DNA from 2 places in the Atlantibacter sp. genome. Region 2 is predicted to be linked to the other one. Evidence: predicted binding sites of a transcription regulator. Region 2 holds the regulator's gene; the other holds the start of a gene.
The links. Region 2 encodes CRP, which controls carbon source genes, mostly activating them, when cyclic AMP is high. Its sites were predicted from a motif close to ATGTGANNNNNNTCACAT; they were not measured.

Region 1: the regulator CRP is predicted to act here: its motif matches at 1,913-1,930, upstream of yrbN (protein YrbN).

The regions. Positions count from the first base shown of each region.
Region 1 is NZ_DAMBQK010000028.1:24,514-32,377, forward strand. It holds gene RT120_RS19310 (DEAD/DEAH family ATP-dependent RNA helicase) at 1-1,833, opposite strand, end outside; gene yrbN (protein YrbN) at 1,826-1,906, opposite strand; gene nlpI (lipoprotein NlpI) at 2,014-2,898, opposite strand; gene pnp (polyribonucleotide nucleotidyltransferase) at 3,015-5,159, opposite strand; gene rpsO (30S ribosomal protein S15) at 5,405-5,674, opposite strand; gene truB (tRNA pseudouridine(55) synthase TruB) at 5,815-6,759, opposite strand; gene rbfA (30S ribosome-binding factor RbfA) at 6,759-7,160, opposite strand; gene infB (translation initiation factor IF-2) at 7,228-7,864, opposite strand, start outside.
Region 2 is NZ_DAMBQK010000007.1:10,717-18,580, reverse strand. It holds gene RT120_RS08670 (aspartate aminotransferase family protein) at 1-639, shown strand, start outside; gene RT120_RS08665 (YccS/YhfK family putative transporter) at 629-2,725, opposite strand; gene crp (cAMP-activated global transcriptional regulator CRP) at 2,773-3,405, opposite strand; gene RT120_RS08655 (OsmC family protein) at 3,709-4,113, shown strand; gene RT120_RS08650 (phosphoribulokinase) at 4,140-5,006, opposite strand; gene RT120_RS08645 (YheU family protein) at 5,116-5,334, opposite strand; gene RT120_RS08640 (hydrolase) at 5,331-6,347, opposite strand; gene RT120_RS08635 (ABC transporter ATP-binding protein) at 6,411-7,864, opposite strand, start outside.

The DNA.
Region 1 (7,864 bases), on a different contig from region 2:
GCCGCTGAAACGACGACCTTCGCTACGACCGCCTTCACGACGCTCGCCGCCGAAACCGCCACGGCCAGCGCCAGCCCCGGCACCACCACCACGACGTTCACCGCCGCGATCCGGACGCGGTTGCGCGTCGCCCAGCAGTTGCATATTCATCGGTTTGTTGAGAATACGCGTGCGGGTAAAGTGTTGCAGAACTTCACCCGGCATACCTTTCGGCAGCTCAATGGTGGAGTGGGAAGCAAACAGCTTGATGTTGCCGATGTAACGGCTGCTGATGTCGCCTTCGTTAGCGATAGCGCCAACGATATGACGAACTTCAACGCCATCATCACGACCCACTTCAATGCGGTACAGTTCCATATCGCCAACGTCACGACGTTCACGGCGCGGACGCTCTTCGCCTTCACGCTGCGGACGGTCGCTACGCGGACCACGATCGTTACGATCGCTGCGACGTTCGAAACGATCGTCACGCTCACGGAATTCACGACGCGGACGCATCGGCGCATCCGGCGGCAGGATCAGCGGGCGTTCGCCCTGTGCCATTTTCAGCAGCGCGGCAGCCAGAGTTTCGATGTCCAGCTCTTCGTCTTCCGCAGTCGGCTGGATTTTCGCCAGCAGGGCGCGGTACTGATCCAGATCGCTGCTTTCCAGCTGCTGCTGTACTTTAGCGGCGAATTTCTCCAGACGGCGTGTGCCCAGCAGTTCTGCGTTCGGCAGTTCCACTTCCGGGATGGTCAGTTTCATGGTGCGTTCGATGTTGCGCAGCAGACGACGCTCGCGGTTCTCAACGAACAGCAGCGCGCGGCCAGCACGACCCGCACGGCCGGTACGGCCAATACGGTGAACGTAAGATTCTGAATCCATCGGGATGTCGTAGTTAACAACCAGGCTGATACGCTCAACGTCCAGGCCACGGGCCGCAACGTCGGTCGCAATCAGGATGTCCAGACGACCATCTTTCAGGCGCTCCAGGGTCTGCTCACGCAGCGCCTGGTTCATGTCGCCGTTCAGCGCGGCGCTGTTGTAACCGCTGCGCTCCAGCGCTTCAGCCACTTCCAGGGTCGCGTTTTTGGTACGCACGAAAATAATCGCCGCGTCAAAGTCTTCCGCTTCCAGGAAACGCACCAGCGCTTCGTTTTTACGCATGCCGTAAACAGTCCAGTAGCTCTGGCTGATGTCCGGGCGAGTGGTCACGCTGGACTGAATGCGTACTTCCTGCGGCTCTTTCATAAAGCGGCGGGTAATACGGCGAATCGCTTCCGGCATGGTGGCGGAGAACAGAGCGGTCTGATGACCTTCCGGGATCTGCGCCATGATGGTTTCAACGTCTTCGATGAAGCCCATACGCAGCATTTCATCCGCTTCGTCCAGTACCAGACCGCTCAGGTTGGACAGGTTCAGCGTACCGCGTTTTAAATGGTCAAGCAGGCGGCCTGGGGTACCCACAACAATCTGTGGGCCCTGACGCAGGGCACGCAGTTGCACGTCATAACGCTGGCCGCCGTAAAGGGCTACCACGTTTACGCCATGCATATGTTTAGAGAAGTCCGTCATTGCTTCAGCAACCTGAACCGCCAGCTCGCGGGTCGGGGCCAGCACCAGGATTTGCGGCGCTTTCAATTCAGGATCAAGGTTGTTCAGCAGCGGTAAAGAGAACGCTGCGGTTTTGCCGCTGCCTGTCTGGGCCATACCCAGAACATCGCGGCCACCAAGCAGGTGCGGAATACACTCAGCCTGGATCGGAGATGGCTTTTCGTAACCCAGATCGGTAAGGGCTTCAAGGATAGGAGTCTTCAGCCCCAGATCAGAAAAAGTGGTTTCGAATTCAGTCATGTAGTACGTGTGCCTCAAGATAAATGGCGGCCAGTCTACATAACTCATCATGAAAAAGATCTGCAATTTTCATTGAAAAGTGTGAACCGGCTCAAATTTGATTGATTGACGAACAAAAACGCCCTCACCCGTTAAGGTGATGACTTTAAAAAAGTTTATGGGCTGATAAATGTCCGTCAGCTATTGCTGGTCCGATTCTGCCAGGTCTTCTTGCTCCTGGCCCAAGAGCGCTAATTCCAACAATGCATAACGGTGTTCAACGTAGTTATGTACGTTGTTAGCTACCGCTAATTTGAACAGTGCCGTAGCGCTGTCCAATTCCCCCAGACTTAGGTAGTACTTACCTAAATAGAAGTTGGTTTCACTGAGATGCTCAGCGAGCGAGGTGTTATCCGTTGCGTCCGCCTTGAGGCGTTCCATTAACGTTGCTTCGTTAATGTTGCCCAGGTAGAACTCGACAATGTTCCATCCCCATTGCTCTTTATCCGATTTGTCTAAGCGCTGTTGTAACGACGCTTTGGCCTGTTTCTCATCCAGTTTGCTTTCAGCAATATAGAGCCACAGACTACGGAAAGGATCATTGGGATCGTCTTGATAAAACGCCAGCAGATCATCTTGCGCTAACCGGTAACGTCCGCCGTAATAGAGGGCGATACCGCGATTTAAATGCGCGTAGTTGTAAGTTGGATCAAGCTCAAGTACAGAATCAAACGCTTCATAGGCAGCATCAAAATTGCCTGCCTGCGTTAAATAAATGCCTAAGTAATTGAATACTTCAGGCATATCGGGGCGGATAGCCAGCGCTTGTGAAAAATCATTTCGCGCCAGTGCCCGCAAACCAAGACTATCATACAACACTCCGCGCTCATATAAAAGCTGAGCACGTTCATCATCGGTTAAAGCCCGACTGGCAAGAATTTGTTCCATGCGAGCCAGAATGACTTCTTGCTGCAAAGTCGGTTGCAATGGTACCGCGAGGACTTCACTCTTACGCCAGGCAGAGTTGCTGCATCCTGCCAGCGTGAGAGCTGTCGCAACGAAACACCAGCGCAAAAAAGGCTTCATTTCCCACTCCCGAAGACAACAATTGGATGAACGTCCTGTTCCCCGGTTGCAAACCCGGCTTCCAGCCCGGTATCAAAGAGCTCTCCATGCGAACATGGAGAGCCTAATAGCAACCCTTATTCAGCTTGCGGTGCTGCCGGAGCGTCCGGTGCGGCCGCCGGCTGAGACGGCTCGGCTGCTTCTTTAATGCTTAAACGGATACGGCCCTGGCGATCCACTTCCAGAACTTTGACCGGCACTTCCTGATTCATCTGCAGATAATCAGTCACTTTCTCAACGCGCTTGTCAGCGATCTGGGAAATGTGTACCAGGCCTTCTTTGCCGCCGCCAATGGCAACAAACGCACCGAAATCAACGATACGGGTGACTTTACCGTTATAAACGCGACCCACTTCGATTTCAGCGGTGATCTCTTCGATACGGCGGATAGCATGTTTCGCTTTTTCACCGTCGGTCGCTGCGATTTTCACGGTACCGTCATCTTCGATTTCGATGGTGGTGCCGGTTTCTTCGGTCAACGCACGGATCACAGAACCACCCTTACCGATCACGTCTTTGATCTTGTCCGGGTTGATTTTGATGGTGTGGATACGCGGAGCGAACTCGGAGATATCGCCACGCGGTGCGTTGATAGCCTGCTCCATCACGCTCAGGATGTGCAGACGCGCGCCCTTAGCCTGGTTCAGTGCCACCTGCATGATTTCGCGGGTGATGCCTTCGATTTTGATGTCCATCTGCAGCGCGGAGATACCTTCACGGCTACCGGCTACTTTAAAGTCCATGTCGCCCAGGTGATCTTCGTCGCCCAGAATGTCAGACAGAACCACGAAGTTGTCGCCTTCTTTCACCAGACCCATCGCGATACCCGCAACGGCAGCTTTCACCGGCACACCTGCGTCCATCAGCGCCAGAGAAGCGCCGCACACGGAAGCCATGGATGAAGAACCGTTGGATTCGGTGATTTCAGATACGACACGTACGGTGTACGGGAAGCGCTCTGCATCCGGCATAACTGCCATCACGCCGCGTTTCGCCAGACGACCGTGACCGATTTCACGACGCTTCGGTGAACCTACCATTCCGGTCTCACCAACAGAGTACGGAGGGAAGTTATAGTGGAACAGGAAGTTGTCGGTACGTTCGCCCATCAGCTCGTCCAGGTTCTGCGCATCACGTGCAGTACCCAGCGTCGCGGTAACCAGCGCCTGCGTTTCACCACGGGTGAACAGTGCGGAACCGTGAGTACGCGGCAGTACGCCGGTACGAACGTCCAGACCACGGATCATGTCTTTTTCACGGCCATCGATACGCGGCTCGCCACGCAGTACGCGGCTACGCACCACGTTTTTCTCGATAGCGTGCAGAATGTCGTTCAGTTCGTTTTCATCCAGCGCGTCGCCTTCTGATTGTTCCGCCTGCAGTGCAGCGATAACGTCAGATTTGATAGCGTCGATCTGAGAATAACGTTCTTGTTTGTCGGTAATGCGGTAAGCGTCGCTCAGACGAGCTTCAGCCAGCGCGGCAACGCGGCTGTTCAACGCATCGTTAGCGGCTTCCGGCTGCCAGTCCCAACGCGGTTTGCCCGCTTCAGCAACCAGTGAGTTGATGTTCTCGATAACAATCTGCTGTTGGTCGTGGCCAAATACTACTGCGCCCAGCATCTGATCTTCGCTCAGCAGTTCTGCTTCGGATTCCACCATCAGCACAGCGCCTTCAGTACCGGCAACCACCAGATCCAGCTTGCTGTTTTTCAGTTCGTCGGCAGTCGGGTTCAGCACATACTGGTCGTTGATGTAACCCACGCGTGCAGCGCCGATTGGGCCATTGAACGGAATACCAGATAGGCTCAGCGCAGCGGACGCGCCGATCATCGCCACGATATCCGGGTGAACTTGCGGGTTTACGGACACAACGGTCGCGATAACCTGGACTTCGTTAACGAAGCCTTCCGGGAACAGCGGACGAACCGGACGGTCAATCAGACGTGCAATCAGGGTTTCGCCTTCGCTCGGACGGCCTTCACGACGGAAGAAGCTACCCGGGATACGGCCAGCAGCGTAGGTACGCTCCTGATAGTTAACGGTCAGCGGGAAGAAATCCTGGCCAGGTTTGGCTTTTTTCTGACCCACAACGGTAACGAATACTGCGGTGTCGTCCATGCTTACCATCACAGCGGCGGTAGCCTGGCGCGCCATCATACCGGTCTCTAACGTGACGGTATGCTGACCATATTGAAATTTACGAACGATCGGATTTAGCAAAATAATACCCTTTCTGAATGAATGACAGCACACCGATGCGGCGTGCTGTTGAGTATTGACCTTCTTTGCATCCTCGCGACTAATGACAATCCTAACCCCGTCGCGGAGTCAAGCCTCTCATTAGCCGCGCGAACCTCTGCACAAGAAGATCCCTTCAGGCAACAATACAGTATTGTACTGTGGATTTCTGCCATCTGGTTGAAAAAAGGGGCCATAAAGGCCCCCTTTTCTGAAACTCGCAAGAATTAGCGACGCAGGCCCAGACGTTCGATCAGGCTGGTATAACGTGCTACATCTTTACGTTTCAGGTAGTCGAGCAGTTTACGACGCTGAGAAACCATGCGCAGCAGACCACGACGGCTGTGGTGATCTTTTTTGTGCTCTGCAAAGTGGCCTTGCAGGTGGTTAATCTGAGCAGTCAGCAGAGCAACCTGTACTTCGGTAGAACCGCTGTCGTTAGTACCACGACCGAACTCAGAAACGATTTTAGCTTTAGCTTCAACGCTTAGAGACATTTTCAACTCCAAAATTATAGATAAAAAAGAGGGTGCCGATCTCTAATTCAGCCACCCCAGATACCTGTCAGCGTTAAGATAACGACTGGCAGTGTATTTAGCCGCAATATTCTACCTGTCACAGCAGCTTATCGCAAACGTTAGTCGTGGTATTCCACAACCAGACGACGGGGCGCGACGCGACCCTCATCATCAATTTCACCCATGCCAATAAACTTCTGCTCATCGCCTTCGGTGACGCGCACCAGGCCCTGCGACGGCACATCCGCGACGCGCACTGGCTGACCATTTTTGAAATAGCCAGCGATAACAGGTTGAATATTCACCATCGGGAAATCCGAAGCCGGACTGTCCATCGGCATCAGCAACGGGTCGAGCACCGTTGCCAGATCAACGCCTTGTTCATCTGCCTGAGCACGCAGTTCCGTCAGTTGCTCAAGCGTCACCATGCGGTCGATAGGATATTTACTCACCGCAAGCCGACGCAGATAGCTGACGTGCGCGCCGCAGCCGAGCTTTTCGCCCAGATCGTCAATGATAGTGCGAATATAGGTGCCCTTGGAGCAGTGAACTTCCAGCTCCAGCTCCAGCCCTTCATGACGCATAAACAGCAGCTCATACACGGTGATCGGACGCGCTTCACGCGGTACCACAATCCCCTGGCGTGCATATTCGTACAGCGGTTTGCCCTGATATTTGAGCGCCGAGAACATGGTTGGAACCTGCTGCGTCTCGCCTCGGAAACTGTCCAGTGCGCTCTCCAGCTCCTGAGCGGTAAAGGTTACCGGCCTTTCCTGGACGATATTACCGTCAGCGTCCGACGTATCGGTACGCTGGCCGAGCCGCGCAATCACACGATAGCGTTTATCGGAATCAAGCAGATACTGGGAAAACTTCGTCGCCTCGCCAAGGCAAATCGGCAACATACCGGTCGCCAGCGGGTCCAGCGCGCCGGTATGCCCTGCCCGATTAGCATTGTAGAGGCGTTTGACTTTTTGCAGCGCGTCGTTGGATGAAAGCCCACCGGGCTTATCAAGTAACAACACGCCATGCACATCGCGGCCGCGACGACGAGGACGACTCATCAGTCCTCCTTGCTATCGTCCGGGTTGACGCGACGCGCTTCGTCGTCCTTGATGACATTACTCACCAGGTTAGACATGCGCATCCCTTCTACCAATGAGTTGTCATAGAAGAAGGTTAATTCCGGCACGATACGCAGACGCATTGCTTTACCCAGCAGCGAGCGGATAAAGCCGGAGGCTTCCTGAAGGGCTTTAATGCCCGCTTTGATAGCCTCTTCGTCTTTATCGTTCAAAAACGTAACGAATACTTTCGCATACGCCAGGTCGCGGGACATTTCCACGCCGGATACGGTGGTCATCAGACCTAAACGCGGATCTTTGATTTCGCGCTGCAGGATAATGGCAATTTCTTTTTGCATTTCCTGAGCCACCCGCTGCGGGCGACCAAATTCTTTCGCCATAGTAAAATCTCCAGACAAATCGGGGGGCACTCGGCCCCCCTAAAATTACGCAGTCACATCAGTCTGATTAAGCGATGGTACGTTTAATCTCAATGACTTCGAACACTTCGATCATATCGCCAACGCGAACATCGTTGTAGTTCTTCACGCCGATACCACATTCCATGCCGTTACGAACTTCGTTAACGTCATCTTTGAAGCGGCGCAGGGATTCCAGTTCGCCTTCATAGATAACCACGTTGTCGCGCAGTACGCGGATTGGGTTGTGACGTTTAATTGTGCCCTCGGTAACCATACAGCCCGCGATCGCACCGAATTTCGGTGATTTGAACACATCACGCACTTCAGCCAGACCGATAATCTGCTGTTTCAGTTCCGGAGACAGCATACCGCTCATCGCCGCTTTCACTTCATCAATCAGATGATAGATAACGGAGTAGTAGCGCAGATCCAGGCTTTCCGCTTCGATAACGCGGCGGGCAGATGCATCGGCACGCACGTTGAAGCCCACCAGAATCGCGTTGGACGCGGTAGCCAGCGTCGCATCGGTCTCGGTGATACCACCCACGCCGGAGCCGACAATCTTCACCTTCACTTCGTCGGTGGAGAGTTTCAGCAGCGAGTCGGTAATCGCTTCCACAGAACCCTGAACGTCGGCTTTCAGCACGATGTTCACTTCGGACACTTCGCCTTCGGTCATGTTG
Region 2 (7,864 bases):
CCGATTCAGGGCGAAGGCGGCGTGACGGCGGCGACCCCGGAATTCTTAAAGGGCCTGCGCGAGTTGTGCGACAAACATCAGGCGCTGTTGGTGTTTGATGAAGTGCAGTGCGGCATGGGCCGTACCGGCGATCTGTTCGCTTACATGCATTACGGCGTGACGCCGGATATCCTCACCAGCGCCAAAGCCCTGGGCGGCGGTTTCCCGATCAGTGCAATGTTGACCACTCAGGATATCGCCTCGGCGTTCCATGTAGGCTCTCACGGCTCCACTTACGGCGGCAACCCGTTAGCCTGTGCGGTAGCCGGCGCGGCGTTCGATATCATCAATACCCCGGATGTACTGGCTGGCGTGAACCAAAAACGTGCCCAGTTCGTGAAGCATCTTGAGCAAATTGACGCGCAGTACGACGTGTTCAGCGACATTCGCGGCATGGGGCTACTGATTGGCGCCGAGCTTAAACCGCAGTACAAAGGCCGTGCGCGTGAGTTTTTGCACGCGGCGGCAGAAGCGGGCGTGATGGTGCTGAACGCTGGCCCGGATGTGATGCGCTTCGCGCCATCGCTGGTGGTTGAAAGTGCCGATATCGATGAAGGCATGACGCGCTTCGCGCAGGCCGTTGCGAAAGTCAGTCGTTAACCGCTTTCGGATTATTGAGCCGCCGGTTTAGCCAGATCCCATGATGCGGCCGCTGACGCCATGCTACTGACGAAATGGTGTGCATGGTGTCGAGATGGCCGAGTATCCGCTGGAGATGCTGTTCCAGCACGCTTAACGGCCCCTGAGACAGGGCTTCCGGCATATCCAGGATCACCGCGTCTTTGGTTTCCCCCGGCTCGTCATATTCCAGCCGCTGCTGGCAGCGCTGGAGCGCAATTTCGCAGGACTGCAAATAGCGCTGCGCCAGGTCACGCGTCAGCATGGTGTGTTCCCGCGCCATAGTGGTCATCGCATTAATATGCTCGACGATAAACTGGCTGTGGGTCACCCACAGCTTCATCTCTTCCAGATAGCGGGTATTGAATCCCGGTTCCTGCATCGCCTGGTTCAGCGAATTGTACAACGCGTTATGCGCCTGGTTGACCAGCATGCGCTGCCAGGCCAGCGGCGTAGGTTGCGGGTCGTCACTGAGGATCAAGCGTATCGCTTTCTGGTCTGCCTCCAGCGCATCGTGAGCGTTTTTACGCAGCAGGCCGCTTTGCCACTGGGGCCACAACCACACCATGCCGCCAAAGGCGATCAGGCAGCCAATCAAGGTATCAATCAGTCTCGGCAGAATATACTGCTCCCCGCTCAGGGAGAGCAGTTGCAGGCTATACACCGCCGTGACGGTAAAGCCGATAGTCGCCCAGCCGTAATTTTTGCGGATGATGAGATAGCTCACGATGGTGATGACCAACATCGCCAGCAGGGTGTAGCCATCGGCAACGTGATAGTGCAGAGTGATCCCGGCGATGATAAGCCCGGCCATGGTGCCGCCCGCTCGGTGGAGAATACGCACCCGCGTGGCGCCGTAGCCGTTCTGGGTCACGAACATCACGGTCATTAAAATCCAGTAGGGTTTCGGTAGGTGCAGGGCGCTACCCACCAGGCTGGCAATGCTCAGCATCACCGCGATACGGGCGGAACTGCGCAGGGCGGTGGACTTCAATGACAGATAGCTTTTCAACGCGCGCAGCACGGGCAGGCGGCGCTGCTTATCTTCCATCAGATCGCGCGAATACAGTGGACGCTGGGATTTCAGCACTCTGGCGATACGGCTGAAATGGTATTCGCAGAACTGTCCCACCGGGTTATCGGGGTGCTGGCGGGCAATTTTTTCCAGCGCGCCAATCTGCTTATCCATTTCAAAGCGCTTCGGGTAACGGTGATACAGGATATCGTCGGCGCGTTCCCGCAGGCGGGCCGCCACCGTCTGGGCATTCCAGCGGATCACCGCCTCGGCGTGGCTTTCGCGCACCAGTTTCTGCACCTCTTCGGGCTGATGCAGGCTGACGGAAATATGCTCCTGCAAATCCAGCGCGATCTGGAAAGTGCGCAGCAGGCGTTTATAGCCGTGATGCTTACCGGTCGACAGCATATGTAGCTGCTGATAACACTGGGTAATCAAGTCGACGGTTTTTTGCTGGCGTGCCAGCAGCGGCGGCAACGCGCTTTGCGGATCGGTATGCTGGGTCAGCAGGCTGTATTTGGCTTCGCAATATTCCGCCAACTGGCGGTACAGCAGGCTCAGGGTTTCGCGCAGCGGCTGTTCGCGCCACACCCAGAACCAGAACCAGTTAAACAGCCCATACCACAGCGTGCCCAAGGCATACAGCAGCAGCGGCTCCCACATCGGCATATAGCCCGCCAGGCTGAGTGTGAATATCGCTGCAATAAGCGACGCCGGGAGCAGGCGAGCATGAAGCGGACTGATTTCCGCCGTTACGCCCAGGATCAGCGCCAGCCCGGAGAGCGCCAGTGGCAGCGGCACGGCGTTAAGCAGCAGTAACTGCATCGCCAGGCTGCTGAGCGCGAACAGTGACCCGCCAATAACCAGGCGTTTAAAGAAGCGCTTGTGCGGGGTGTCCAGGCCAGCGATGTTGCAGCAGGCGGGAACGAGGGAGAACAGGAGACCTTGTTGCAGATGGCCCAGAACCAGACCCACCGCCACAGGCAAACACAACACCAGGGTTTGACGAAGTGCGTAGTTGATTTCGGGGTGGTAGATCAGGCGTCGCCACATGGGTGAGATCGGATGAGACGGCGTGTTGCCACGCCGTTTCGCAGGGTTTAGCGGGTACCGTAAACCACAATGGTCTTACCGTGGGCGGAGATCAGGTTTTGATCTTCAAGCATTTTCAAAATGCGGCCAACGGTTTCGCGGGAGCAGCCGACGATCTGGCCGATCTCCTGACGGGTAATTTTGATCTGCATACCATCCGGGTGGGTCATGGCATCCGGCTGTTTGGCCAGATTCAGCAGCGTTTGTGCGATGCGGCCAGTGACATCAAGGAAGGCGAGGTTGCCCACTTTCTCTGACGTCACCTGCAGACGGCGCGCCATCTGCGAAGACAGACGCATCAGGATGTCAGGGTTAACCTGAATCAGCTGACGGAATTTTTTATAAGAGATTTCTGCCACTTCACACGCCGTTTTGGCGCGAACCCAGGCACTGCGTTCCTGACCTTCTTCGAACAATCCCAGTTCGCCGATGAAATCGCCCTGATTCAGATAAGAGAGGATCATTTCCTTGCCCTCTTCATCTTTAATCAGCACTGCCACGGAGCCTTTAACGATGTAATACAACGTTTCCGCCTTTTCACCCTGGTGAATCAGCGTGCTCTTCGATGGGTACTTATGAATATGGCAATGAGACAAGAACCATTCGAGAGTCGGGTCTGTTTGCGGTTTGCCAAGCACCATGCGCGGTTATCCTCTGTTTTAAGCTGACTCCAGAGAGCAACAATAATAACCCTCTGGGTTTTTGCAATCGTCTCTTCTCCTGGCCGGAGAAGGGGCCTTTAACGTCCTGTGGCCTGTAATAGGTGTGGTCGTATGCACACATGCATTACATCAATGTATCGCTGTAGCATCCGACTGTTTTAGCATAGCTTTACGTGAGTGTCTCCTATTGTCTCGTTTCAGCTTGACCTGGCTCTCATCCGTTGCGCGTTTTGTTACAGCCGCGTAATCTGTCAGTAATTTTGAAACACTGGAGTAACCAAAATGCAGGCAAGAGTGAAGTGGGTAGAAGGGTTAACTTTTCTCGGTGAGTCCGCCTCAGGACACCAGGTTTTAATGGACGGCAACTCCGGTGACAAAGCGCCCAGCCCGATGGAAATGGTATTAATGGCGGCGGGCGGTTGCAGCGCCATTGATGTGGTGTCGATCCTTCAGAAAGGACGTCATGACATCACCGACTGCGAGGTGAAATTGACCTCCGAGCGCCGTGAAGAAGCGCCGCGCTACTTTACCCACATCAACCTGCATTTCATCGTGACCGGTAAAGCGTTAAAAGACGCGGCGGTGTCCCGTGCGGTAGATCTGTCGGCAGAGAAATATTGTTCAGTCGCCTTGATGCTGGAAAAAGCGGTGAACGTCACCCATTCCTACGAAGTGATTGAAGGATAAGTGCTTAATAAGGCGGCGTTGCCGCCTTAAATTTTTCGCCCTTCCATGATTCTTTTTACCAGCGGCAGCATGATCAGCTCCATCGCCAACCCCATTTTCCCGCCTGGCACCACTAATGTATTGATGTGGGAAATGAATGAGCCCTGCAACATGGCCAGCAGCCAGGGGAAATCGATCCCTTCCAGGTTCCTGAAGTGAATCACCACCAGGCTCTCATCCAGCGAAGGAATTGCCTTCGCGGCAAACGGGTTTGATGTATCAACGGTGGGGACACGCTGGAAGTTAATATGGGTACGCGAGAACTGCGGCGTGATGAAGTTGATGTAGTCTTCCATCGAACGCACGACCGAATCCATCACCGCTTCACGGGAGTGCCCGCGTTCGCTGGTGTCACGGATGAGCTTCTGGATCCATTCCAGGTTGACGATCGGCACCACGCCCACCAGCAAATTCACATGGCGCGCGACATCATGATGGGGCGTCACCACGCCGCCATGCAACCCTTCGTAAAACAGCACGTCCGTGGGTTCGGGCAACGGTTGCCAGGGGGTAAAAGTACCCGGTACCTGGTTCCAGGGTACGGCTTCGTCATAGGTATGCAGATATTTACGCGATTGCCCGGTACCGGTTTGCCCGTACTGATTAAAAGTCTGTTCCAGCAGGCCAAAGTCGTTGGCCTCCGGCCCGAAATAGCTGATGTGCCTGCCCACGTCGCGCGCTTTGCGGATCGCCATATCCATTTCAGGGCGGGTATAGCGATGAAAGCTGTCCCCTTCCACTTCAGCGGCATGCAGGTTGAGCTGGGCGAAAATCTTACGAAAGGCGAGGCTGGTGGTGGTGGTCCCGGCCCCGCTGGAGCCGGTAACGGCGATGATCGGATGTTGGGCAGACATAGCGGAACAACTCCTTAGGGTAGCGACGTGAAAATAAGACCCGTGCAAGGCGAATGAGTTCTGGCGGTCTGATCTGCCGCCAGTGGTTTTTATTGTTCAGCGAGCGGTCTTACCCCCGAAACTGATCGCGCGGCATGATGTTGACCGTTTCATGCAGTTCCGACCACACCAGAACCGCGTCGCCGCGTTCCAGTTGGTGCTTTACCTGAGAGACTTTATCGCTGAGCGAGCGTTCATGTTCACCATAATCGGTGCCTTCCCGCAAGACAAAAGCTTCAATGAGGTTTTCAAGCGTTTCCGGGTCGAGGGATTGCCAGGGAATAATCATGGTTTATCCAGATAAGGTGTGAGCCAGTCGGGAATGCGCGCTTCAAGCCACATTTTCGGACGCAGGGCGGTACCGCCTACGAATCCCACGTGCCCGCCATATTCGGTCAACTGGTATTCGATATTGGCCGGTAGCTGGGCGATATCTGGGATAACGTGGCTATCCATAAACGGGTCGTCCTGCGCATGAATGATAAGTGTAGGCTGGGTAATCGACGCCAGCAGCGGCATCGCGCTACAGCGCCGGTAATAATCGATGGCGTCGTCAAAACCGTGGGCTTTTGAGGTGATCAAATCGTCGAATTCACGCAGGCGGCGGATCCCTTTCAACTGGGCTATATCTACCGGCAGCGTACCCGGATAAGCCAGCAGCTTGCGCGAGGCATTGGCCTTAAGCAAATTCAACAGGTAGTGCTGATAGACCCGGGAAAAGCCTTTTTCCATATGGTAGCAGCAATGTTCCAGCACAAACGGCGCGGAGACAATCACCGCCGCGTTGACCGGCAGTTGTGGATACTTCGCCAACATGCAGCCCAGCATATTGCCGCCGAGAGAAAAACCTACCGCCGCGGTGGGCTGCTCGCCAAACTGTTGCGCGACCCACTCCAGAAACCAGCGGCCGTCTTCGGTTTCGCCGGAATGGTAAATGCGGTGCATGCGATTCGGTTCACCGCTGCATCCCCGGAAATGCATTACCACCCCCAGCCAGCCGCGGGCTTTCGCCGCCTGGATCAGTCCGTGGGCGTAAGGGCTGTTCAGGCTGCCTTCCAGACCGTGGAAAATCACCAGCCGGGGTTTATGGCGCGCCTGTTCTGGATCTTCGCTCCAGGCCAGATCGACAAAATCGCCATCGGGCGTATCCAGCCGCTGCCATACCGGGGTGAACTGGAGCCGCCGCCGCAGGATGCGCGGCAGCATGGTTTGCAGATGAGGATTGCGCACGCCCGGCATAGGCCGAAAATGGCGCGACGTCTCTTCGTTCTCGGTTAAATCCGCAGGAGTAATTTCAGCCATAGCACAGGTTCATCGTGAGTATTCGCCCTTCCCGTGATGCTGGCCGAAGAAGGGCATCGGTGATTATGGCTCCTGAAGCAGTTGCTCCAACTGCTCCTGAGCGTCCAGCCATTCCATTTCGCAGTTTTCCAGGTCGCCTTTGGTTTTGGCCTGGCGTTGCAGGCAGTCCGTTAAATCGGCCTTACGGCTTTGATCGTATAACGTGCTGTCGCCAAGCTGTTCTTCCACATCGGCAAGCTGCTGCTGGAGTTTTTCCATCAGCTTTTCGAGACGCATAATCTCTTTGCGCAGCGGCTGCGTCAGGGTGCGCAGCTCTGCCTCACGGCGCTTCTGATCTTTACGCGATTGGGCGCTGTTGGCGTTGTCTTTTGCGGCTTCTGCCGGCTGGCTTTCCTGCTTTTGCAGGTCGCTTAACCACTTCTGGTAATCTTCCAGATCGCCGTCGAAGGCTTCCACTTTGCCGTCATGCACCAGATACAGGTCATCGGTGGTAGAACGCAGTAAATGGCGGTCGTGCGAGACCACCACCAGCGCGCCTTCAAATTCAATCAGCGCATCGGTCAATGCCTGGCGCATATCCAGATCGAGGTGGTTGGTCGGTTCATCAAGCAGCAGCAGGTTAGGGCGCTGCCAGACGATCAGCGCCAGCACCAGGCGCGCTTTTTCGCCGCCGGAGAAGCGTTCGGTATTCTCGCTAACCTTATCGCCCTGGAAACCGAATCCGCCGAGGTAATCGCGCAGCTGCTGTTCCAGTTCACGCGGTGCAATACGCGCCAGGTGCTGGAGCGGCGACTCGTCGGCACGCAAAAACTCCAACTGGTGCTGGGCGAAGTAACCCAGCTTGATACCTTTCGCCAGACCGATTTCGCCCTGCATCGGAGCCAGTTCGCCCGCCAGCAGTTTGATCAGCGTTGATTTACCCGCGCCGTTACGGCCCAGCAAACCGATGCGCGAGCCCGGCACCAGGTTGAGTTTAATTGAGTCGAGAATCGTTTTATCGCCATAGCCCGCGCTCACTATTTCCATTTTCAGCAGCGGGTTGGGCAGGCTTTCCGGGGCGCGAAAACTAAAGTGGAACGGGTTGTCGACGTGCGCCGGCAAAATCAGCTCCATGCGCTCGAGCATTTTGATGCGGCTCTGGGCCTGCTTCGCTTTGGAGGCTTTGGCTTTAAAACGGTCAATAAAGCTTTGCAGGTGCGCCACGCGCTGCTGCTGGCTTTCATACATCGACTGCTGCTGCGCAAGGCGCGTGGCGCGCTGGCGCTCGAACGAGCTGTAGTTGCCGGTGTATTCGAACATCGTCTGCTGCTCGATATGAATGATTTTATCCACCACCGGATCGAGGAAGTCACGGTCGTGGGAAATCAAAATCAGCGTTCCCTGATAGCTTTTCAGCCATTTTTCCAGCCAGATAACCGCGTCCAGGTCCAGGTGGTTGGTGGGTTCATCGAGCAGCAGCAGGTCGGAACGGCAGATCAGCGCCTGCGCCAGGTTAAGGCGCATCCGCCAGCCGCCGG